3 regions of the Pseudomonas sp. NA-150 genome follow, and region 1 is predicted to be linked to each of the others. Evidence: riboswitches for the same ligand, from Rfam matches in the RefSeq annotation. Region 1 holds a riboswitch; each other region holds the start of a gene.
The links. Region 1 has a riboswitch for cobalamin ahead of cobO (cob(I)yrinic acid a,c-diamide adenosyltransferase). Riboswitches for the same ligand answer to the same signal wherever they lie in the genome.
Positions count from the first base shown of each region.

Region 1 (7,348 bases):
TGGTACGCGTTGGGTCAATAGGGATTTTGGCTGCACTGATCAGTGCCTGTGCCGGACATCCCCCCGCTGCTTACAAACCACCGGTTGTGCAACCGGTGGTTTACGCGCCTTCCGATGAACCTTCCTCTCCTGCTGCCGAAGACGTGCTGATCCGTGCGATTGGCCTGGTCGGCACGCCGTATCGTTGGGGCGGCAATACGCCGGACTCCGGTTTCGATTGCAGCGGGTTGATCGGCTATGTGTACCGCGGTTCTGCGGGCATCACCCTGCCGCGTTCGACTCACGAAATGATCACTATGAAGGCCCAGGACATCAGCCGTAATCAGCTGCAGTCGGGCGATTTGGTGTTCTTCGCTACAGGCGGTGGCTCAGTGGTCAGCCATGCCGGCATCTATGTCGGTGAAGGTCGTTTCGTTCACGCGCCGGCAACGGGCGGTACGGTGCGTCTCGATTACCTGGACAAACCCTATTGGCAGAAAGCCTACCTGAACGCCAAGCGGGTGATACAGCCTCAGCATTTGGCGCATAACCCGTAGCCTGCCCCGTCGGCCGGTGTAGGAGCGAACTTGTTCGCGAGGCGGCGTATCTGATACACCGCGTCAAACGGCTCGCCAACAAGTTGGCTCCTACAAATAGAGGGCCACACCGCCGAGATCAGGGTAACGAAGCAGCAGTTTGAGCCTTCACCGCCGACACCCGCCAGATCACATTTCCCACGTCATCCGCCACCAACACCCCGCCATGTTGATCGTTGACCACGCCCACCGGCCGCCCCTGGGCTTTGTCATCGGCATTCAGGAAGCCGGTCAGTAGATCAACCGGCATGCCGTTGGGTTTGCCATTGGTGAACGGGATGAAAATCACCTTATAACCACTGTGCGGATTGCGGTTCCACGAGCCGTGTTGACCGACGAACATACCTTGGCTGAAAGGTGCTGGCAGCTTGCCGTCGGCAAAGGCCAGGCCCAGCGATGCGGTGTGCGGGCCGACCGCGTAGTCCGGGGCGATGGCCTTGGCCACCATGTCCGGTCGAGCAGGTTCGACACGGGTATCGACATGTTGACCGTAGTAGCTGAACGGCCAGCCATAAAAGGCACCGTCTTTGACTGAGGTGACGTAATCCGGCACCAGGTCGCTGCCCAGTTCGTCGCGCTCGTTGACCGCGGTCCACAGCTTGCCGGTCTGCGGTTCCCAGTCCATGCCGTTGGGGTTGCGCAGGCCGGAAGCAAAAATCCGGTGCGTACCGGTCGCGGCGTCCACTTCCCAGATTGCCGCGCGGCCTTCTTCTTTATCCAGGCCGTTTTCTCCGACGTTACTGTTAGAGCCCACTGTGACGTAAAGCTTTTTGCCGTCCTTGCTGGCAATCACGTTCTTGGTCCAGTGGTGATTGATCGTACCGGCTGGCAGGTCGGTGACGATGGTCGGTGGCGCGCTGATCGAGGTTTGCCCCTCTTCGTAATGGAAGCGCAGCAATCGATCGGTGTCCGCGACGTACAGGTCATTGCCCACCAGGGTCATGCCGAACGGTGAATTAAGGTTATCGAGAAATACTGTGCGGGTTTCGGCGACACCGTCGTGGTCGAGATCGCGCAGCAGGGTGATTCGGTTGGCCGACGGTGTGTCGGCTCCGGCGCGGCTCATGACTTTCTTGGTGATCCAGCCTCGAATGCCGGGTGAATCATCGGGCTTGGGCGGCGAGTTGCTTTCTGCTACCAGTACATCGCCATTGGGCAGCACGTACAGCCAGCGTGGGTGGTCGAGGTCTTTCGCGAACGAGACGACCTGCATGCCCGGCGCTGCGAGGGGTTTGGCCTCCTTGGTCCAGCCCACGGCCGGGGCGATGTTCACGGTCGGCATCAGTGAGGTCGTGGGTGCCGGCAACATCGGGGTGGGCCCGGTGCCATCGGAGACCTGCAGGCGCGAGGTATCGGCGCAGGCCGTGATACTGGCCGTCAGCAACAGCAGGGCGGACAGCTGAGGACTGAGTCTGAACATGGTCGATCTCCATGAAAGTCGGGGAGGCGCATAAGGTAGAGGGAGCCAAAGCGTCGAGGTTCCATGCCGACAGGCCGTCAGTGTAGTTCGAGGGGATTTTTTGCTTGAGATCCCTTTGCGCGTGGCGCTTTGATTGACGCTCTACCCCCAACCCTCTACCCTTCGCGCGTGTTTCAGGTGCTCCGCGATCAATGATTGCCGGAGTGAAACAGGGAAGTCGGTGAGGACGCCTCGGGCGCTCGATTCCGACACTGCCCCCGCAACGGTAAATGAGTCGAAGCCGTGCATTGGGCCACTGCGTCTGTCATGACGTGGGAAGGCGTACGGTGGGGCAAAAAAAGCCCACTCATGAGTCCGGAGACCGGCCTGATCCATTCAACAGCACCACGGAGGGCGATGCTCTGCGCAGGGCCTTTGGCCGTGCTGGCAGTTCATGTCGTCTGCTTCCGTTTGCTATCGCGTACCCTCAAGCGGAGAGCTGAGATGACCGAAACCACTGAGCGTGACGAACGCCACCTGGCGCGCATGCTGCGCAAAAAAGCCATAATCGATGAGCGCATCGCCAGCGCACCGAATGAATGCGGCCTGTTGCTGGTGCTGACCGGCAACGGTAAAGGCAAAAGCAGCTCTGCGTTCGGCATGCTCGCCCGCGCCATGGGCCACGACATGCAGTGTGGCGTGGTGCAATTCATCAAAGGCCGCAACGCCACCGGGGAAGAGCTGTTTTTCCGCCGTTTCCCCGAGCAAGTGCGCTACCACGTGATGGGCGAAGGCTTTACCTGGGAGACTCAAGATCGCCAGCGCGATATCGCCGCCGCTGAAGCTGCCTGGGAAGTGTCCCGTGAACTGCTGCGCGACCCGAGTATTGGCCTGGTGGTACTGGATGAGCTGAACATTGCTCTCAAGCACGGCTATCTCGACCTCGACCGAGTGCTCAGTGATCTGCAAGCGCGGCCGCCGATGCAGCACGTGCTGGTCACCGGTCGTGGCGCCAAGCAAGAATTGATCGACCTGGCCGATACCGTGTCCGAGATCGCCGTGGTTAAGCATGCCTTCCAGGCCGGCATCCGCGCGCAGAAAGGCATCGAGCTATGAGTATCTGTTCATGAGAGCAGCGCGTCACTGCCCGGCGGTCTTGATCGCCGCGCCGGCTTCTGGCCAGGGCAAAACTACCGTCACCGCCGCACTGGCCCGCCTGCACCGCAACCAAGGGCGCAAGGTGCGGGTGTTCAAGTGCGGTCCGGACTTCCTCGACCCGATGATCCTCGAACGTGCCAGCGGCGCACCGGTATATCAGCTGGATTTGTGGATGGTCGGTGCTGAAGAAAGTCGTCGCCTGTTGTGGGAAGCGGCGGGTGAAGCCGACTTGATCCTGATCGAAGGCGTGATGGGCCTGTTCGACGGCACGCCGTCCAGCGCCGATCTGGCGCGGCATTTCGGCGTACCGGTGCTGGGCGTGATCGACGGCACCGCCATGGCCCAAACCTTTGGCGCGTTGGCGCTGGGGCTGGCGCGCTATCAACCGGACTTGCCGTTTGCCGGGGTGTTGGCCAATCGGGTAGGTACCGTGCGCCACGCGCAATTGCTCGAAGGCAGTTTGACCGAGGGCTTGCGCTGGTACGGCGCCTTGTCACGGGAAACCGGGATCGAATTGCCGAGTCGGCATTTGGGCCTGGTGCAGGCCAGTGAACTGAATGACCTTGATGCGCGTCTCGATGCGGCGGCCAGCGCCTTGGCCAGCACTTGCGAAGTGGCGCTGCCGCCCGCAGTTGAGTTTTCAGCCCCCGAGGTTATCCAGGCCGAGCCATTGTTGGCCGGTGTGCGGATCGCGGTTGCCCACGACGAGGCCTTTGCGTTCATCTACGGCGCCAACCTCGACCTGCTGCGGGCCATGGGCGCCGAGCTGTTGTTCTTCTCGCCGATCCACGACAGCGAAATCCCCGACGCCGACAGTCTATATTTGCCCGGCGGCTACCCGGAATTGCACCACCTGACCCTGGGGCAAAACCAGTCGATGTTAACGGCGATTCGCGCGCATCACGCGGCACGCAAACCTTTGCTGGCTGAGTGTGGCGGCATGCTGTATTTGCTGGATGCGCTGACCGATGTCGAAGGCCAGCGGGTCGAACTGGTGGGCTTGCTCAGCGGTGAGGCGGTGATGCAGAAACGCCTGGCAGCACTGGCACTGCAAGCGGTCGAATTGCCGGAAGGTCTGTTGCGTGGCCACACGTATCATCACTCGCTGACCAGCACCGAGCTGCAGCCCATCGCCCGTGGCGTGAGCCCCAACGGTGGGCGCGGCGCCGAGGCGGTCTATCGTGACGGGCGGATGACCGCTTCTTACGTGCACTTCTATTTCCCTTCCAACCCCCAAGCGGTTGCGGCGCTTCTTAAACCATGAATGATCAGGCCTTCAGCCCCGACGAACGTGCAGCAGTCTATCGAGCGATAGCCGAGCGCCGTGACATGCGCCATTTCAGCGGCGGCGAAGTGGCGCCCGAGTTGTTGGCGCGCTTGCTCGAGGCGGCGCACCACGCCCCCAGCGTCGGATTGATGCAACCGTGGCGCTTCATCCGTATCAGCGACCGGGCGTTGCGTGGACAGATTCAGGCGCAGGTCGAGCAAGAGCGGATTCGTACCGCCGAGGCGTTGGGCGAGCGCTCCGACGACTTCATGAAACTCAAGGTCGAAGGTATCAACGATTGCGCGGAAGTGTTGGTCGCGGCACTGATGGATGATCGCGAACGGCATATCTTTGGCCGCCGCACCTTGCCGGAAATGGACATGGCGTCGTTGTCCTGCGCCATCCAGAACTTGTGGCTGGCGGCGCGCGCGGAAGGGCTGGGCATGGGTTGGGTGTCGTTGTTCGAACCCCAGGCGCTGGCTGAACTGCTGAACATGCCGGCCGGGGCCAAGCCGCTGGCGATTTTGTGTCTGGGACCGGTCGCGGAATTCTACCCGGCGCCGATGCTGGTGCTGGAAGGCTGGGCGCAGGAGCGGCCGTTGAGTGACATGCTGTATGAGAATCAATGGGGAGTGAGTCGATGAGCGTGGCGTTACTGAGCGTCGCCGGGGTTGCGCTGGATGCGCTGCTCGGCGAGCCGAAACGGGCGCACCCGCTGGTGGCGTTCGGACGCTTCGCCAACCGCCTTGAGCAGCGTTTCAACAGTGCCGGGCGTGGCTGGCGCAGCCATGGCGTCACCGCCTGGTTCATCGCGGTGATTCCGTTGACCCTGCTGGCAACGGCCTTGAGCTGGCTGCCGTATATCGATTGGCTGGTGGATGTGTTGGCGCTGTATTGCGCGTTGGGCCTGCGCAGTCTGGGTGAGCACGTCGAACCGGTGGCGCAGGCGTTGCGCGGCGATGATCTGGACGAGGCGCGGCGGCGGGTCGGTTATCTGGTCAGTCGGCAGACCGCTGAACTAGACGCCACCGAAGTAGCCCGCGCGGCCACTGAGTCGGTGCTGGAAAACGGCAGCGATGCGGTGTTTGCCGCGCTGTTCTGGTTTGCCGTCGCCGGCACGCCCGGCGTGGTGTTGTACCGTTTAAGTAATACCCTCGATGCGATGTGGGGCTACCGCAACGAACGTTTCGAACGCTTCGGCTGGGCGGCGGCAAAGATCGACGACGTCTTGAATTACATTCCCGCACGGCTGGTAGCATTGACCTACGCCTTGCTGGGAAAAACCCGTCTGGCCTTGCGCTGCTGGCGAACCCAGGCGCCGAAATGGGACAGTCCCAATGCGGGGCCGGTGATGGCGGCGGGTGCGGGTGCGCTGGGCGTGGAGCTGGGCGGCGCGGCGATTTATCATGGTGAGTTGCACCAGCGTGCGCAACTCGGTGAAGGTGTTCCCGCTGATGCCGGATCGATTGATCGCGGCTGGCAATTGGTCCAACGTGGGGTCTGGTTATGGTTACTGATCTTGTGCGTGGGGGCTGAATTTTATGCTTGAGCATGGCGGTCGCCTGCGGCTCGCAGCGTTGCAGTACGGCATCGAGGAAGGTGATTGGCTGGACCTGTCCACCGGCATCGCGCCGTGGCCATGGCCGATTCCGGAGATTCCGCTGCGGGCCTGGGCTCGCCTGCCGGAAAACGATGACGGCCTCGAATTGGCGGCCCGTGCTTATTACGGTGCCTCGCAGGTGTTGCCGGTGCCAGGCTCGCAAGCGGCGATTCAAGCCTTGCCGCGCTTGCGTCGCGCGGGCAAGGTCGGCGTGGTTTCGCCATGTTATGCCGAGCATGCCGCCGCCTGGCGCAGCAACGGCTTTCTGGTGCGTGAAGTGCTGGAGCACGAAGTCGATTTCTTCCTCGACAGCCTTGATGTGCTGGTGGTGGTCAATCCGAATAACCCGACCGGCGTGAATATTCCTGCGGAGCGCCTGTTGGGATGGCACGCACGTCTGGCCCAGCGCGGTGGCTGGCTGGTGGTCGACGAAGCGTTCATGGACAACACGCCCGAGCTGAGTCTCAGTGCCGAAACCTGGCGTGTCGGGCTGATTGTCTTGCGTTCGTTCGGCAAGTTCTTTGGCCTGGCCGGCGTTCGCCTGGGCTTTGTGCTTGCCGAGCCGAGGCTGCTGAAACTGCTGGAGCGGCATATCGGTCCGTGGGCGGTCAGTGGGCCCACCCGGATTCTCGGGCAGGTCTGCCTCAGCGATCTGGAAGGGCATCACCAGCAACGCACGCGCACCGAACAGGCCAGCGAACGGTTGGCGGCATTGTTGACGCGCCACAGTCTGAGCCCGGTGGGCGGTTGCGCCCTGTTTCAATGGCTGACTACGCCGTTGGCGGTGCACCTGCACGAATTTTGCGCGCAACGCGGGATTCTGCTGCGGCTGTTCATGCAAAGCGGCAGCCCGCACCACAGCAGCTTGCGTTTCGGTTTACCCGCCGAAGAAGCGGACTGGCAGCGACTGGAACAGGTGCTCGACGCCTTCGACAAGGTGCTGCGATGACCACGCTGATGGTGCAGGGCACCACGTCCGACGCCGGTAAAAGCACGCTGGTGACTGCGTTGTGTCGCTGGTTGACTCGACAGGGCGTGCGCGTGGTGCCGTTCAAACCGCAGAACATGGCGCTCAACAGCGCCGTGACCGCAGACGGCGGCGAGATTGGTCGGGCGCAGGCGGTACAGGCTCAGGCCGCTGGACTCAAACCGCATACCGACATGAACCCGGTGCTGCTCAAACCCAACAGCGATACCGGCGCGCAGGTCATCATCCATGGCCGTGCGGTGACCACCATGAATGCGGTGGCGTATCATGACTACAAAGCCATCGCCATGCAGGCGGTGCTCGCCTCGCACCAACGCTTGAGCGCGGCGTATCCGGTGGTCATGGTGGAAGGCGCCGGGTC
Region 1 is NZ_CP172305.1:1,236,898-1,244,245, forward strand. It holds gene ACF0H7_RS05950 (C40 family peptidase) at 1-536, shown strand, start outside; gene ACF0H7_RS05955 (PQQ-dependent sugar dehydrogenase) at 655-1,995, opposite strand; cobalamin riboswitch at 2,154-2,380, shown strand; gene cobO (cob(I)yrinic acid a,c-diamide adenosyltransferase) at 2,479-3,090, shown strand; gene ACF0H7_RS05965 (cobyrinate a,c-diamide synthase) at 3,101-4,396, shown strand; gene bluB (5,6-dimethylbenzimidazole synthase) at 4,393-5,043, shown strand; gene cbiB (adenosylcobinamide-phosphate synthase CbiB) at 5,040-5,948, shown strand; gene cobD (threonine-phosphate decarboxylase CobD) at 5,941-6,948, shown strand; gene ACF0H7_RS05985 (cobyric acid synthase) at 6,945-7,348, shown strand, end outside.

Region 2 (7,348 bases), 1.9 Mb from region 1:
CGGCAAGGCGATATGCATTGCCAGGTCCCGCGAACCAAGGCCTTGCTCGCTGTCACGCCAGGCCGTTTCGTTGTCCTGAGCACAAATGGCTTGAATCACCGGAATATTGCGGCGAAACGGACGCAAATGTGGCGCTTCCGGGCTCGACTGGGCAAAGCCGGTGGTATTCAGGATCACTTCGGCACCGGTTAGATCCAGCAAGTCCTCCACCACCGTCAGGCAACCGGGTTCTTTCAGGCTGGCAACGGCGATGGGTAAAGGATTGAGACCCTGGGCCTGCAAACGTGCGCAAAACACGTCGATAAAACCGGTGTTGGCCGCTTGCAGGTGGGAGCGGTAAAACAGTACCGCGACCACTGGCCACTCAGCGCGCCAGTCGGCTTGCCAGTGGCCCAATTGAGCATTGGCAATGTGTGGATGGTAAATCGCGGTGCGCGGCAAGGTCTGCGGTTCGGCCCACGGGTAATCCCGCTCCAGCCAGCAACTGGCCAGACAGCGATACAGCTCCAGCGCATTGTGCAGGCCGCCCTGGCGCAAAAAATGCCAAAGCCGCTCGCCCTCTGCCGCTGATACCGTGCTTAAACCGCTGAGTTCCGGGTCTGGGCGATCATCACCCGGCACCAGAATCAACTGCACGCCCTGCTCCGCCAGCTCCACCAGCCGCTCGACGCCGTAACGCCAATAGCCAATACCGCCATGCAGCGAAATCAGAATAACTTTGGCGTGGCGCAGCACCTGGTCGACGTACAAATCCACCGAGGCGTGATTTTGCACCTGCATCGGGTTAGCCAAACGCAGGCTGGGGTAATCGTCCGGCAACTGCTGCGCCGCTTCGGCCAGCAATGCCAGGTGTGAATCGCCGCTGCAGAGAATCACCAGCTCGGCCGGGGTTTGTCCCAGGTCAGCAATGCTGTCGTCAGGGACAAATCCGCCGGGCTGGGTTCTCAGTAGGTGCATGGCTTAGCCAGCAACCGCAGCACGCAGTTGCGCTTCCAGCAGTGCCGCGTCCAGCTCCTGGCCGATCAGCACCAGATGCGTCGCGCGCTCTTCATCGGCCCGCCATGCGCGGTCGAAGTGCTTGTCGAAACGCGTGCCCACGCCCTGAATCAGCAAACGCATGGGCTTGCCCGGAATCGCCGCGAAACCCTTTACCCGCAAAATGCCATGCTGCACCACCAACTGCGTCAGCGCGTCGAGCAACAGGCTCTCATCGGCTTGCGGCAGGCTGATGGAGATCGAATCAAACGCGTCGTGATCGTGGTCATCATGATCATCCCCTTCGTGGTGATCATGGTGGGTCTTGCGGCTGTCGATGTGCAGCTCGGACTCAGCACCCAGGCCCAACAGCACGCTGATCGGCAGACGACCGCTGCTGGCTTCGATGACTTTCACCGCCGGCGGCAGCTCTTCCGAGACTTCGGCACGCACGGCCGCCAGACCGGCTGCGTCCATCCTGTCGGCTTTGTTGAGGATCACCAGGTCGGCGCTGGCCAACTGGTCGGCAAACAGCTCGTGCAGTGGCGATTCGTGGTCCAGGTTCGGGTCCAGTTTGCGCTGGGCGTCGACTTGATCCGGAAACGCAGCAAAGGTGCCAGCCAGCACGGCCGGGCTGTCGACCACGGTGATTACCGCATCGACCGTGCAGGCGTTGCGGATTTCCGGCCACTGGAAGGCTTGCACCAATGGTTTTGGCAACGCCAGGCCTGAGGTTTCGATCAGGATGTGGTCCAGATCGCCACGACGGGCCACCAATTCCTGCATCACCGGGAAAAACTCTTCCTGCACGGTGCAGCACAGGCAGCCGTTGGCCAGCTCGTAGACGCGGCCGTTGGCTTCTTCTTCAGTGCAACCGATGGTGCATTGCTTGAGGATATCGCCGTCAATGCCCAGTTCGCCGAATTCATTGACGATCACCGCGATGCGACGACCTTCGGCGTTGTCCAGCATGTGGCGCAGCAGCGTGGTTTTACCCGAACCGAGGAACCCGGTGACGATAGTGACGGGAAGTTTAGCCAGTGTTTTCATCGGATGCCCTTTGGCAAAGCGGCGGGCAAAGCGGGACGAGAGCCGCACAAGAACTGCATGCGGATCAATTCGCCACCGGATCACCCCGCCCGGTTCTAGAGAAAATTCGTTGCGAGGCAGGTCTCCTGGCTCACGGTGGCCTGTCATGCGACAGGCATTCATCGCGCCTTCCCGCGGACCCGCAGTGGCAGTGCAATGAACATGACCGTTTACAGTTGCGGGGGCAGCCGCGGCTTGGACCGCGTTCCCGTCTTAGCTCCGACCGCAGCCGGAGAACCTCGAACGCACAAGGCTACGCAGTGGCTATGCAGAGGTCAATCAGAAAGCGCCTGCAGGCTTGGGCACATATTGCGGAAAAAAAACGGTGGTTTCAGAACTATCACGTCGTGAATCACGCACGCACGGCGCTCGGCGATTGACCACAGCCATTGCGACATGCTTTTCTGCGCGCCTTATATCGAGCGCACCCGAGCATGCCCAGCCCTGCTGATCCACCGTTGAAACAACCCACGCGCGTGGTCGGTATCGGCTGCCAGCGCGGTTGTTGCGTCGACGAACTACGGCAGTTGATCGAGCAAGGGCTGCACGCCCACGGCCTGCACATCGGCGCCCTCACTGCCCTGGCTTCGATCAATCAAAAAAGCACGGAACCGGGCCTGCTGGCGCTGGCCGCGCAACTGCAACTGCCGCTGGTGTTTTTCAGCGCCACTGAACTGGCGGTGTTTGAAACACGGCTCAGCCATCGCTCGGACATCGCCTTTGCCCACACCGGCTGCTACGGCGTCGCCGAAAGCACGGCGTTGGCCTTGGCACAGCAACTGTCCGGTGCAGTGGGCGATCTGCTGATCACTCGGCAAAAAAGCCGCCGCGCGACATTTGCCTTGGCCGGCGAGCCGACAAATCGTCGATAATCCGCACCTGCTTGTTTTTTACTGTCTAGATTCTGGAGTACCCATGACCGTTTTTTTCATCGGCGCAGGCCCCGGCGACCCGGAGCTGATCACGGTCAAAGGCCAGCGTTTAATCCGCAGTTGCCCGGTGATCATCTACGCCGGCTCACTGGTCCCGGCCGCCGTGCTGCAAGGCCATCAGGCCGATCAGGTAGTCAACAGCGCCGAACTGCACCTGGAACAGATCATCGCGCTGATGAAAGCCGCTCATGAGCGCGGCCAGGACGTAGCCCGCGTGCACTCCGGCGACCCGAGTCTGTATGGCGCGATTGGCGAGCAGATTCGTTACCTGCGCGAGATGCAGATCCCCTTCGAAATCATCCCCGGCGTCACCGCCACTGCCGCGTGCGCAGCGCTGCTGGGCACCGAGCTGACACTGCCGGACATTTCCCAAAGCGTGATCCTGACCCGGTACGCCGATAAAACCTCAATGCCCGAGGGCGAGGAATTGGCCAGCCTGGCGCAGCACAAGGCAACGATGGCGATTCATTTGGGGGTGAATAACCTGCATAAGATCGTCGCTGAACTGATACCGCATTACGGCCATGATTGCCCGATTGCCGTGGTGCATCGCGCCAGTTGGCCGGATCAAGACTGGGTGGTCGGCACGTTGGCGGATATCCAGATCAAAGTCGAGGCCAAGGGCTTCCGGCGCACGGCGTTGATTCTGGTGGGTCGAGTGCTGGCCAACGACCAGTTTTCCGAATCGTCCCTGTACCGTGCCGGGCATGCGCACCTGTTCCGTCCGTGAAGCCGCCTAAAAACCGTAGGAGCGGGCTTGCCCGCGATCGGCTGCGAAGCAGTCGCGAAACCGATATCCCAGGTTTTTCTGCAAAACCGTGTGCTGGTATTTTGCGACCGCTACGCGCTCGATCGCGGGCAAGCCCGCTCCTACAGGTACGGTGACAGGCAAAAAAAAGCCCCGAACCAGTCGGGGCATTTTTTGTTTGCTTGAAAGCGCCCGACTTAGTAGTAGGCGTTTTCTTTTTGCGAGTGGTCCGTCACGTCGCGGACGCCTTTGAGCTCAGGGATCCGTTCGAGCAAGGTGCGCTCGATCCCTTCCTTCAAGGTCAGGTCCGCCTGGCCGCAGCCCTGGCAACCGCCGCCGAACTGCAACACTGCGATGTTTTCGTCGTTTTCTTCGACCACATCGATCAGCGTGACCTGGCCGCCATGGCTGGCCAGACCCGGGTTGATTTCGGTTTGCAGGTAGTAGTTGATGCGCTCGTTGATCGGGCTGTCGGCATTGACCATCGGAACTTTGGCGTTTGGCGCCTTGATAGTCAGTTGGCCGCCCATGCGATCGGTGGCGTAATCGACCACGGCATCGTCCAGAAAGGCTTCGCTGAATGCATCGATCCAGGCGGTGAAGCTTTTCAGGCCAATGGCCTTGTCTTCGGATTTCTCTTCGCCCGGCTTGCAATAAGCAATGCAGGTTTCAGCATATTGGGTGCCAGGCTGGGTAATAAACACGCGGATGCCGATGCCTGGGGTGTTCTGCTTTTCAAGCAGATCGGCCAGGTAGTCGTGGGCGGCATCGGTAATAGTAATAGCGGTCATGAAAATTCCTCGCAGACGTGGCGGCAGTTTACGCCAATCATGGGCGCCACACAAAGTCCTAGTATTCTTGTCGGGAAAGAGCCTTTAGCTCGCCATCATTCCTGCGTTTGTCCAGCCAGTCTTTAAGACGAAGGTAGAGGCCCTTCTCGATCCACTGGTAACTGCACCAGCCACCCAGAGCGATCAACGGCACACACACCGCAAATACCGCGTAGGGATTAAGGCCATAGCGCGTGGCCGCCAACCAGCCACCGTAAAGCACCAGGACATGCAGCAGGTACACCGAGTATGAGCAATCGCCCAGCACTTTGAGTAAGCGATTGCCCTGGAAATACGGTTCCAGCGACACACAGGCCAGCACGATCACCGCGCTGGGCAGGCCCCAGTGCAGCAGCCGGTCAGACGGCGCCAGATGGTAAATAGTCAGCAAGCCTCCGACAATTGCCAGCAGCGGCAGCCACAAGCCATTGGCGATCCAGCCACGACGGTGGAACACACCGATGGCGATGCCCAATAGAAATTCATAAACGATGTCATTGCGATAAAAGTGGCTGATCACTCCCAAACGGGTCAGCACTTCACTGACTGCAAACAACGCGGCGGCGACGATCAGTGGGCGATGGCGCTGCTCGAACAGAAACACCAGCGAGAATAGTAGATAGAACAGCATCTCGTAATTCAGCGTCCACCCCACATTCAAGGTCGGGTACATACCATAGCCGCCGGGGTTTTCTGAAGGGATGAACAATAACGACAGGATGAAATGCGTCCAGTCGATGGCCGCGTGGGGCATCAGTGGTTGGGCGACCAAGATCAACAAACCCATCGCGGCGGTGTACAGCCAATAGGCCGGCACGATGCGGATAATCCGGTTGACCATGAAACGACCCGCTGGCATGTCTTTATTCTGGGTCGACAGGTAAATCACCAACCCGCTGATAACAAAAAAGATATCGACCCCGACCGCCCCCTTGTCAGTGAAGAACTGCCCGATCGGGCCGGTGGCATGAAAATCAAAGAAAATCTGCATGAAGTGGTGACAAACAACGACCCACGCCGCCAACGCGCGCAGGGCTTGAACCGAAATCAACATCCGCAACCCATCCTTTTTTCCAATCACAATCAGGACCCCGAAGACACAGCGGTTTCAGGATGTCTCGAGGGTTCCGACTGTGTTTTTGGGAAAAAGGTTGCGATTAATCGAGGAACGGTAGATGGCCGCGGGCCATGTCCGGCGAGGGTTGCAGCGGGCAGCACACCTACAAATTCTCATACCGATTCATGTCCAGCACCCCCGCCTCCACCGGTTCGGTCTCCTGGATATAGCGCGTCAGGTCGTGAAAATACTCCCAGAATTGCGGATGACTGCGTCGAATCCCCCAACGCGCGACGATCTTCTCAAACGCCGTCGCATCTTTCGCCTGTTCCATGGCATCCACAAACTCAGGCACTTCGGCCGCCGCAATGTTGAACATGAAATTCGGATAACTGCTCATCACCCCCGGATAGATCGTCAACGTATCCAGCCCCGGCTGATAGCGCGAATCCTCGCCCAGCAGGAACGCCACGTTACTGTGTGCGCGATTGCGCAGCATGCTGTATTGCTCGCGTTTACCGTCGCGGGCCTGAACGCGAATCATGCTGGCTTCGGGCAATTGATCAATGACCCGCAGACCGGCAGCCGGACGCGATGTCAGGCGACTCAGGGCCTGCTCGGCATCCTGTAACTCCGGCTCTAGCGATTGCCGGGCGCAGTAGGCGCCGGTGCAGCGATTGATCGGGTCCGGCCGCGCATTCAGGTAGCCATAACGGCTGAGCAACTGCCGGGCGAAATCGTTTTTCGGGTCTTTCGGATCGAGCGCCAGTCCGGTCGGGGTGTCATCGTCGATGCTCTGATAATCGAGCCAGACCTTGAGTTTGCCGCTGTCCTGGTACCAATCGTCGAGAAAACCGTCGCGAGAATCCGCAGGCATCAAACGCAGGAAATTGACTTCGGCACCGGTGCGGATCACATCGAAATACAAACGGGTCTGCGCCTGATGCGCAACATTGCCAAATACATCGAAGTTCACTGCCAACTGGTAATAAGTGCGCTCCAGCAACGGGAAGTCGAACAGCCACATGGTTTGCGGCACTTCACCCACCAGGCCCTTGTTGACCGATGCGCTGTCGAAATGGCGAAAAATCGACAACATCGCGTTGTCATTGCCGACCCACAGCGTTGACCAACCGGGAATCGGCGCCGCAGCATAAGTGTCTTTGCGCAGCGCTTCATACTCATTGCGCTTGTCGCGGTAGGCCAGCCACACCGACAACACACTGCTCACATCACCGATCTGCCCAGGCATCGCCAGCAACGGTATGGCTTTACTGCGATAAACCGGATCCGTCACGTACAGGTCATGGGCCGCGTCCTGGAAAAATGTCCAGAAGTTATCGCGAATCACATCGGTCGCGATCTGCCCCCGGCACACCGGGCCCCGAATAATAGTGCGAAGGAAGTACTCGGCATTGTCGAGCATGAACTGATAGCGCGCCTTGACCGGAATTTGTTCAAAGGTCTCAAACGGATTAGCCCGATGCAGCGGTCCGTAGCCTGGCAGCTCGGTGACATTCCAGTCGCCGCTGTAAAACAGCTCCTTGACCCGCGCCATTTTTGTCGGGCTCATCGGGTAGGTGATATGGGTCTTGTGCACGATCACCCCTTGTACCGGCCACAGACGGTAATAAAAGGTTGTGCCGGGATCATCATTTGGCCGTCGGCTGTCGATCACGTCGATGGGTTGACCGCTGGGCGTGCGCGAACGCACCCA
Region 2 is NZ_CP172305.1:3,144,389-3,151,736, reverse strand. It holds gene cobN (cobaltochelatase subunit CobN) at 1-957, opposite strand, end outside; gene cobW (cobalamin biosynthesis protein CobW) at 961-2,025, opposite strand; cobalamin riboswitch at 2,123-2,321, opposite strand; gene ACF0H7_RS14930 (cobalamin biosynthesis protein) at 2,499-2,936, shown strand; gene cobM (precorrin-4 C(11)-methyltransferase) at 2,980-3,726, shown strand; gene nfuA (Fe-S biogenesis protein NfuA) at 3,942-4,535, opposite strand; gene ACF0H7_RS14915 (acyltransferase family protein) at 4,594-5,628, opposite strand; gene ACF0H7_RS14910 (fatty acid cis/trans isomerase) at 5,795-7,348, opposite strand, start outside.
Region 2: it holds a riboswitch for cobalamin, as region 1 does, so the genes downstream of both, cobW (cobalamin biosynthesis protein CobW) here and cobO (cob(I)yrinic acid a,c-diamide adenosyltransferase) in region 1, are expected to answer to the same signal.

Region 3 (7,348 bases), 640 kb from region 1:
CAGCCCCAGAATACGAAGTTGGCCAGGCCGTCGGAGATCAGCCGAACCCGACTGGTGCGCTGCACTACATAGAACGAGGTGCCCAACAAGGCGCCGCCGCCAAAGGCGAAAATCACCAGATTAGTGTGCACCGGTCGCAAGCGGCCAAAAGTGATCCACGGCAAATTAAAGCTCAACTCTGGCCATACCAGTTGCGCGGCGAGAAATACGCCCATGCTCATGCCGATGATGCCCCAGAACAGAGTCATCAAGGTAAAACGGCGGACCACCTCGTAGTTATACGAGGCGTTGATATCGACGGCGTTTACTTCGACAGGTGTGGACGTTGCACTGGCCATAATTATTCCATTGTTCAGAAGAGGCTGAGTGACTGACGCGATTAGCCAACTTAGGTGCATAGGCCCTGAAATCGGCATCTATGGCTCGACACAGCACCCTTCCGACGGCGCAGGAAGAGAAGTCTTGCGGTTAGCTTTCCGCAGTTTGCCTATTAACAAAACGGCGGGCAATGTCAAAAAAATGCTCATTAACTGCATTTTTTTTGATGTTATTTTAGCGGCGACTCAACACTGCCGAATTAAAAAACTCCATCGGGCCCTTTTGCCGGAAAATCGCGGGGTTTACATCCCGATTGACCGGCGCGCGCCTGCGTATACGGCATAAGCACGAAAAGTTCGTCATCAATAAAATCTAATGGATGCATCATTTCTTTTCATTAAACCAGCGTAGCGGTGGGTGAGTAGTATCGGGGCACTGTTTGAAGCAAAAAAGTGTAATGCCGTTGTAGACCCTCGACCCGATCCTGAGCCTCAAGTGACTGCTCTGCACTAGTTAATGAAAGGAACATCCATGTCCTCGGAAATTTCTGACGCCTATAATTTGTCACGCAGTACTACTCGGGCACATCGTTTTGTTGAAGAGTTACTGAACAAAGCCGGTTTGAACATTAATGGTCCCGCCCCTTGGGACATGCAGCTCAATCAGCCCGGGGTTCCGGAACGGGCCTTGTCCAAAGGCAATCTAGGTCTCGGTGATGCCTACGTCGAAGGGCAATGGGATGCCGATCAACTGGACGAGTTTTTCTCCCGCCTGATGCGCTCCCGCCTCACCGACAACATTCAACCTGCCTCGCTGATCTTTCACGCCCTCAACGCCAAACTGTTCAACCGCCAAGACAAAACCCGCGCCTGGCAAGTCGGCGAACAGCACTACGACCTTGGCAACGAGTTCTACGCCAGCATGCTTGACCCGCGCATGGCTTACACTTGCGGTTACTGGGCCAACGCCACCACCCTCGAAGAAGCACAAAACGCCAAGCTCGACCTGATCTGCCGCAAACTGGGGCTTAAACCCGGTATGCGCGTGCTGGACATCGGTTGTGGTTGGGGCAGCTTCATGTCCTACGCTGCCGAGCACTACGGTGTGGAATGCGTGGGGGTGACTATCTCCAAAGAACAGGCCGACTGGGCGAAGAAAAAATACCCACATCTGCCGCTGGAATTTCGCCTGCAGGACTACCGCGACGTCGATGAGAAATTCGACCGAATTGCCAGCGTCGGTATGTTCGAACACGTCGGCCGGAAAAATCATCGGACCTACATGGAAATGGCACACCGCTGCCTCAAGGACGACGGACTGTTCCTGCTCCACACCATTGGCAAAAACCGCCGCAACAGCACGCCAGATCCGTGGATCGACAAATATATTTTCCCTAACGGCGACCTGCCCTCCCTCGGTCAGATCAGCGATTCACTGGACGATTTGTTCGTCGCCGAGGACATGCATAATTTCGGCGCCGACTACGACAAAACGCTGATGGCCTGGCACGCCAACTTTGAAGCGTCGTGGAGCAAATACGCCGAAGAACTCGGTCCGCATTTCTACCGCATGTGGCGTTACTACTTGTTGTCGTGCGCCGGCGCCTTTCGCGCGAGGGACATTCAGCTGTGGCAATGGGTGTTGTCGAAGAAAGGTGTAATGGGTGGCTACCAGCGCGTCAGCTGAGTGGCGGAATCCACCGGGGTGATATAGTTCGAGGCTACACAGAGCCCAAGGATAGCCGCGTGACCTCGCAACCCCTGACCCTGAACCTTGTGCAACACCACCCTGCCGAAGGCCCTGGCGAGATCGCGCGTTGGGCCGATGAGCGCGGCGTGTCACTGGTGATTTATCGCGCCGACCTCGGACAATTACCCACCATCAACAGCGCGCCCGTGGTGTTATTGGGTGGGCCTTACGAGTCCAACGCTGGCCCCGCCTGGTTGCAAACCGAAAAAGAATGGCTGGCCGCCAGCCTGGCACTCGACGCACCAGTGTTTGCCATCTGCCTGGGTGCCCAGCTCTTGGCGCTGAGCCAAGGGGCCACGGTCGCGCGCATGCCATCGACCGAAACCGGCTGGACCGCCATTCAATTCGATAACGGCCAGAGCCTCGACGTCCTGGAATGGCATGAAGACAGCTTCAGCCTGCCACCCGGCGCGACACGGCATGCGGTGAGCGAGGCCTGCAAACAACAAATGTTTTCCCTCGGCCCACGGCGGATTGGCTTGCAGTTCCATCCCGAGTGGAACGCCGAGTCGGTCATCCTCCTCAACCAACACTTCGCCGAAGAATCGCCCCTGCCGCGCGGCCTTGATCCTCAGCAGATCGAAGCTCACGCCCATGTCGCCCGATGGTTGAGGACAACACTGGATGGCTGGTGGTCGGCGGCGTGCGTTGATTAACCGATAGTCGAGATACGAGGAGCCAACGTGTTGGCGATCTGGCGCGAAGCGACAGTAAAACCTGAGCACGCGGAGTTTCGGTTAAACCCGACAACCTGACTTTACGACTGCTGCGCAGCCGATCGCGAGCAAGCTGGCTCCTACAGGGACCGCGTTTGCTGCGCGACAGCGCGGCGTCTGGACGACGGGGGATCTCCTACAGACCAAACACTTGATGAACCCGTTATTGCTTCGGCATCGGCACCGGCGTCAACACCGGCTGGCCCGCGAAATATGCCAACAGATTATCCGCAACCCGTTGCACGGTATCCCGCGACGCTTCCGGGGACAGGCCGGCGACATGCGGTGAAAGCACCACATTGCTCAGGCTCTTCAGCGAATCAGGCACATTCGGCTCGTCATCGAACACGTCCAACGCTGCGCCAGCGATACGCTGGTGTTGCAGCGCATCCACCAGATCATCCGTTGAAATCACACTGGCGCGGGCGATATTGACAATAAAACCGTCCGGCCCCAATGCCTCAAGCGCCGCTTTGTCGATCAAATGACGCGTGCCCGCACCACCCGGTGTGGCCACAATGAGGAAGTCCGACGCGGCAGCCAACTCGGTCGGCGTGGCACAGTAGCTGTAGGACAGATCGCTGCGAGGCTGACGATTGTGGTAGCTCACCGTCATATCAAACCCGGCTGCGCGCTTGGCAATCGCGATCCCCACTGCGCCCATGCCGAGTATCCCCAGACGCTTGCCAGCCAGCGAAGGCCGCGTGACCTTGCGCCACTCGCCACGCCGCACCGACGCATCGGCTTGGGGAATGTCGCGCACCATCGCCAGCAACAGCGACATCGCATGGTCCGCCACCGACGGCGCATTGACCCCGGCGCCATTGGTCACCACGATCCCGCGCGCCTGAGCAGCCGCGAGGTCGACATGCTCGTACCCGGCACCGATCACGCAAATGATTTCCAGATGCGGCAACGCGGCGATTTCCTCGGCATAAAAACCCAACGGCCCACGGGTCAATACGGCATTGATCTGCTCGCCATACGTCGCCACGGCCTTGGCCCGATCAGCCGGGTTTTGCGCGAGGATCAGCTTGAACCCGCTGTGTTCGAGAATCGGCAGGTACTCGTTGACGGCTTCTACCAGTACCAGAACGGTTGTTGTCATGCGTCGCTCCCATCGAGATCAGAAATCAATGGGGCGGACTATGCCGCATAACGACCGGAGCGGTCAGCTAGCGGATAGTAAAAGACCCGCACGAGGCGGGTCTTTTACTCGAACTTACACTTCGATCAAGACTGCAAACGGGAACGCCCGGCAAGGTTAACCGGCTGCAACTTGCGCTCGGCCACCCAGCCAAAGGCCAGGCCCACGGTGGTCCACAGTACGACCTGAATCCCCAGCGAGGCCACGCGGAACTTCCACAGCAGCACGGCGGAGAAGGTTTCCGGCACTTCGTTGATGGTCGGGAACAGCGAACCGGCGACGGATACGATCACCAGGTACAACAGCACCGCTAGCAGCGCGCCGCTCCAGAGGCCGCGGCGGGCGATCAGTTTGCGCGCGGCGTTGATCGCAATCACCATCGCCGACACCGACACCAGCAGCATCAGGAAGAACAGTTTGGTGCGCAGGCCGATGGTATCCGGATCACCCACCGACGGCGGATTGGCCGGGTATTTGAGGCCTGGGACCAGAATCACCGCGACGAAGGCGGCCAGCGCCAACAGTGCGGCAAGCCCACGCGGACCGACCGAGCCAACGCGACCCAGTGCATAGCTGAACACCAGCGCGAAGATCCCGCCCAGCGAAACGCTGTACACCAGAATCCCGGTCAACAAGCCAACGGTGCTCTGCACGTCGCGGCTCACCAACTCTTCTTCGTGGTCATGCCCGCCTGCATCGCCATGGGCTTCAGCGTGCATCGCCGACATCTGCTCTTCGAACGCGATGGCGCGGTCGATCTGTGGTTCACCAAATAGGGATGCAAAGCAAAACGCGAGGATACCGGCGAGCAAGCCCACCAGCATTCCCCGGACAAGTAGATGCCCAGTCATGTCATGTTCCTTGAGGATGAATCAGTGGCAAGGGAAGCCAAGCAAGTGGCGACCGTCATGCACGAACTCATGCACATACATACCGGAAAACAGTGACGTGGCGCCTTGTTCGGCACCCACGAAATACAGGGCTAGCATCAGCAGCAAGCCAACGAAGATTGCCCAGGGCAGGATTTCGCCAACGGGAATGACCGGCAAGGAAATATCAGTTTGGCGTGTGGCGCTATAAGACATGAATAGCCTCCAGGGAATACGCGTCCCAGTACGGATTACGGAATGGACGAAGCAAGGTCTGGCTCACGGCAAGAGTGCCGAATACAGTGGCGCGACCGCGCCGGAATTGAACCGGCTTCCTGCTTCGCAACGAAATGAAACAACAGCCCCGGCAGTGTACGCTACTCCACTTGTAAAACCAGATGGTTCTCAGTCATGGCTACGCGTTTGACCCTGATTTGCCACGCCCGAACCCAGGCGCAAAAGCTCGCGCGCTTCCCGCTGGACGAACCCATCGACATGGACTGGCAGGCCGCCGGACAGTCATTGGCCGCTTCGTTCAAGTCCTCGGTACAGCTGCTCAGCGCCCCGGAAACCCGAGCCCAACAAACTGCACAGCTGTTCGGCAGCCAGAGCGAAGTCATTCCAGCATTGCGCGATTGCGCCTTCGGCCGCTGGGCAGGACAACGCATCAACGACCTGCAAACACAGGAGCCCGACGCACTGTTCGCCTGGCTGGCCGACAGCGACGCCGCGCCTCACGGTGGCGAGTCAGTGACGCAACTGTGCACACGGGTCGGCGCCTGGCTCGACAGCCTGCGCGACCCCGGACATTTCGTCGCCATCACTCACCCGTTCGTGATTCGCGCCGCCCTGCTCCACGCCCTGCAATGCCCGCCTTCCGCCTTCAACAGCATCGACATCGAGCCGCTGTCGATGACCGACTTGAGGTTTAACGGCCGTTGGCGCCTGCGCATGGAGCAACACTTTCTGTGACTACCATAGACGCCACCAGGGGTTTTTCTCGGCCGTCAGTCTGAAGAAATGAGAAACCGGGTCAATATCCTCGTCCCACGGGCAAATGCCAAAATTCATACGCAACGCTTCTTCCAGCAAACGCCGGGTGATCTCAGCCTCCGGCACCTCGACCTCACGCTCGCCCTGGAAGTAAATCTTGCGCCGCTGGTCAATCGGGCAATCATCGTCCTCCAGGTAAAACGGCGCCGACAACCAACGCGATTCGAAGTCTTTTGGCGTGCCAAATTCGACCACCGCGGGCACGCCCGTTTGCAACCGCGACCGCGTACGCTCACCGCGTTCGATAAACGCATAGCCGTAACTGTCGCCGGAATCGTAATGACAAAACGCGAGGAGCATTTCCGGCGCACCGAGGACCCGGTGACGCTGGGTCACGTCACTCGCAGGGTCCTCCAGCATGTCCCAGGCAATCTGGTTGTTGTTGATGACTATCACGTTCCCAAACACCTGAACCAGGACGTCCGAGTGATTGCGAATGTCGAAGGAACTGCGCAGTGACGGCTCAATCTTCACCGCCTGTCCCCCGCACAACTTTGAAACCAGCGCACCCGCATCCCGCAGCGGCACCTTGGTCTTGAACACTAATCCAGCCTGAGCAACGCCCATACCGCTCCCTTTTATAACGATTCAATTGATGCTCAGAGGTTGGCGTTCGTCAGTCGGGTTCTACCAACAGGTGGTTTTTCCGGTTTGACGTCTGAAGCATCCGCCTTCGATAGGTACCTAACGGTTCGGCAGATAGAGGTACTTCTTGAGGGAGGTTCTGCTGAATGGTCAAAACGATGCGGCACTTGGCCGTTATATTGAAAACCGGGACAGGCTTGAAATGCGCTCTATGTAGGAGCTGCCGAAGGCTGCGATAAGGTCGGAACGACCTTCGCGATGGCTCTATCGCAGCCTTCGGCAGCTCCTACAGGGATCTGTGGCACGCAACGAAACCTGTGGGCGTCAGGCTTGTCGGATCGCCGCACCGCTACGAAGACTGACCTCGCAGACGCTGAAATCTGACAGGCAACTCGCCCCCATCAAACCTGAGCCCAACGCGCCCAAGTGATAGGCTGCGCAAGCTCGCGTCAGAAGTGGCACCAGACGTTCCGAACAATCGGCATTTAACCAAGGCAACCCCATGATCAAATGGCTGGCAGTACTGTTTCTCTTCGCCGCAACCGCAGCCCACGCACAAACTCCGCTGCAAACCGACCTGCCGCTGCCCTACCTTGAACAGACCAGCGCCGATTCAAGAAATCAACCGCTGGTGATTTTCCTCCACGGTTCGGGCAGCAACGAAGAGGACCTGTTCGACATCAAGGATCAACTTCCCGCCGACTACACCTTTCTCTCTGCCCGCGCGCCGCAGGAAGTCGGCTCCGACAGTTATCAGTGGTTCAGCAAGAAGCCCGGTGATGGCGATTACGACGGGGTGACCGAGGACCTGAAAAGCAGTGAAGGGTTGATCTCGGAGTTCGTGGTCAAGGCCACCGAGAAGTACCACACGCAGCCGGACAAAGTGTTTCTGATCGGCTTCAGTCAGGGCG
Region 3 is NZ_CP172305.1:1,878,710-1,886,057, reverse strand. It holds gene ccoN (cytochrome-c oxidase, cbb3-type subunit I) at 1-338, opposite strand, end outside; gene ACF0H7_RS08995 (hypothetical protein) at 367-663, shown strand; gene cfa (cyclopropane fatty acyl phospholipid synthase) at 850-2,004, shown strand; gene ACF0H7_RS08985 (type 1 glutamine amidotransferase) at 2,064-2,723, shown strand; gene ACF0H7_RS08980 (2-hydroxyacid dehydrogenase) at 2,947-3,891, opposite strand; gene ACF0H7_RS08975 (CbtA family protein) at 4,017-4,781, opposite strand; gene ACF0H7_RS08970 (CbtB domain-containing protein) at 4,803-5,015, opposite strand; cobalamin riboswitch at 5,048-5,181, opposite strand; gene ACF0H7_RS08965 (histidine phosphatase family protein) at 5,211-5,771, shown strand; gene ACF0H7_RS08960 (hypothetical protein) at 5,772-6,419, opposite strand; gene ACF0H7_RS08955 (alpha/beta hydrolase) at 6,940-7,348, shown strand, end outside.
Region 3: it holds a riboswitch for cobalamin, as region 1 does, so the genes downstream of both, ACF0H7_RS08970 (CbtB domain-containing protein) here and cobO (cob(I)yrinic acid a,c-diamide adenosyltransferase) in region 1, are expected to answer to the same signal.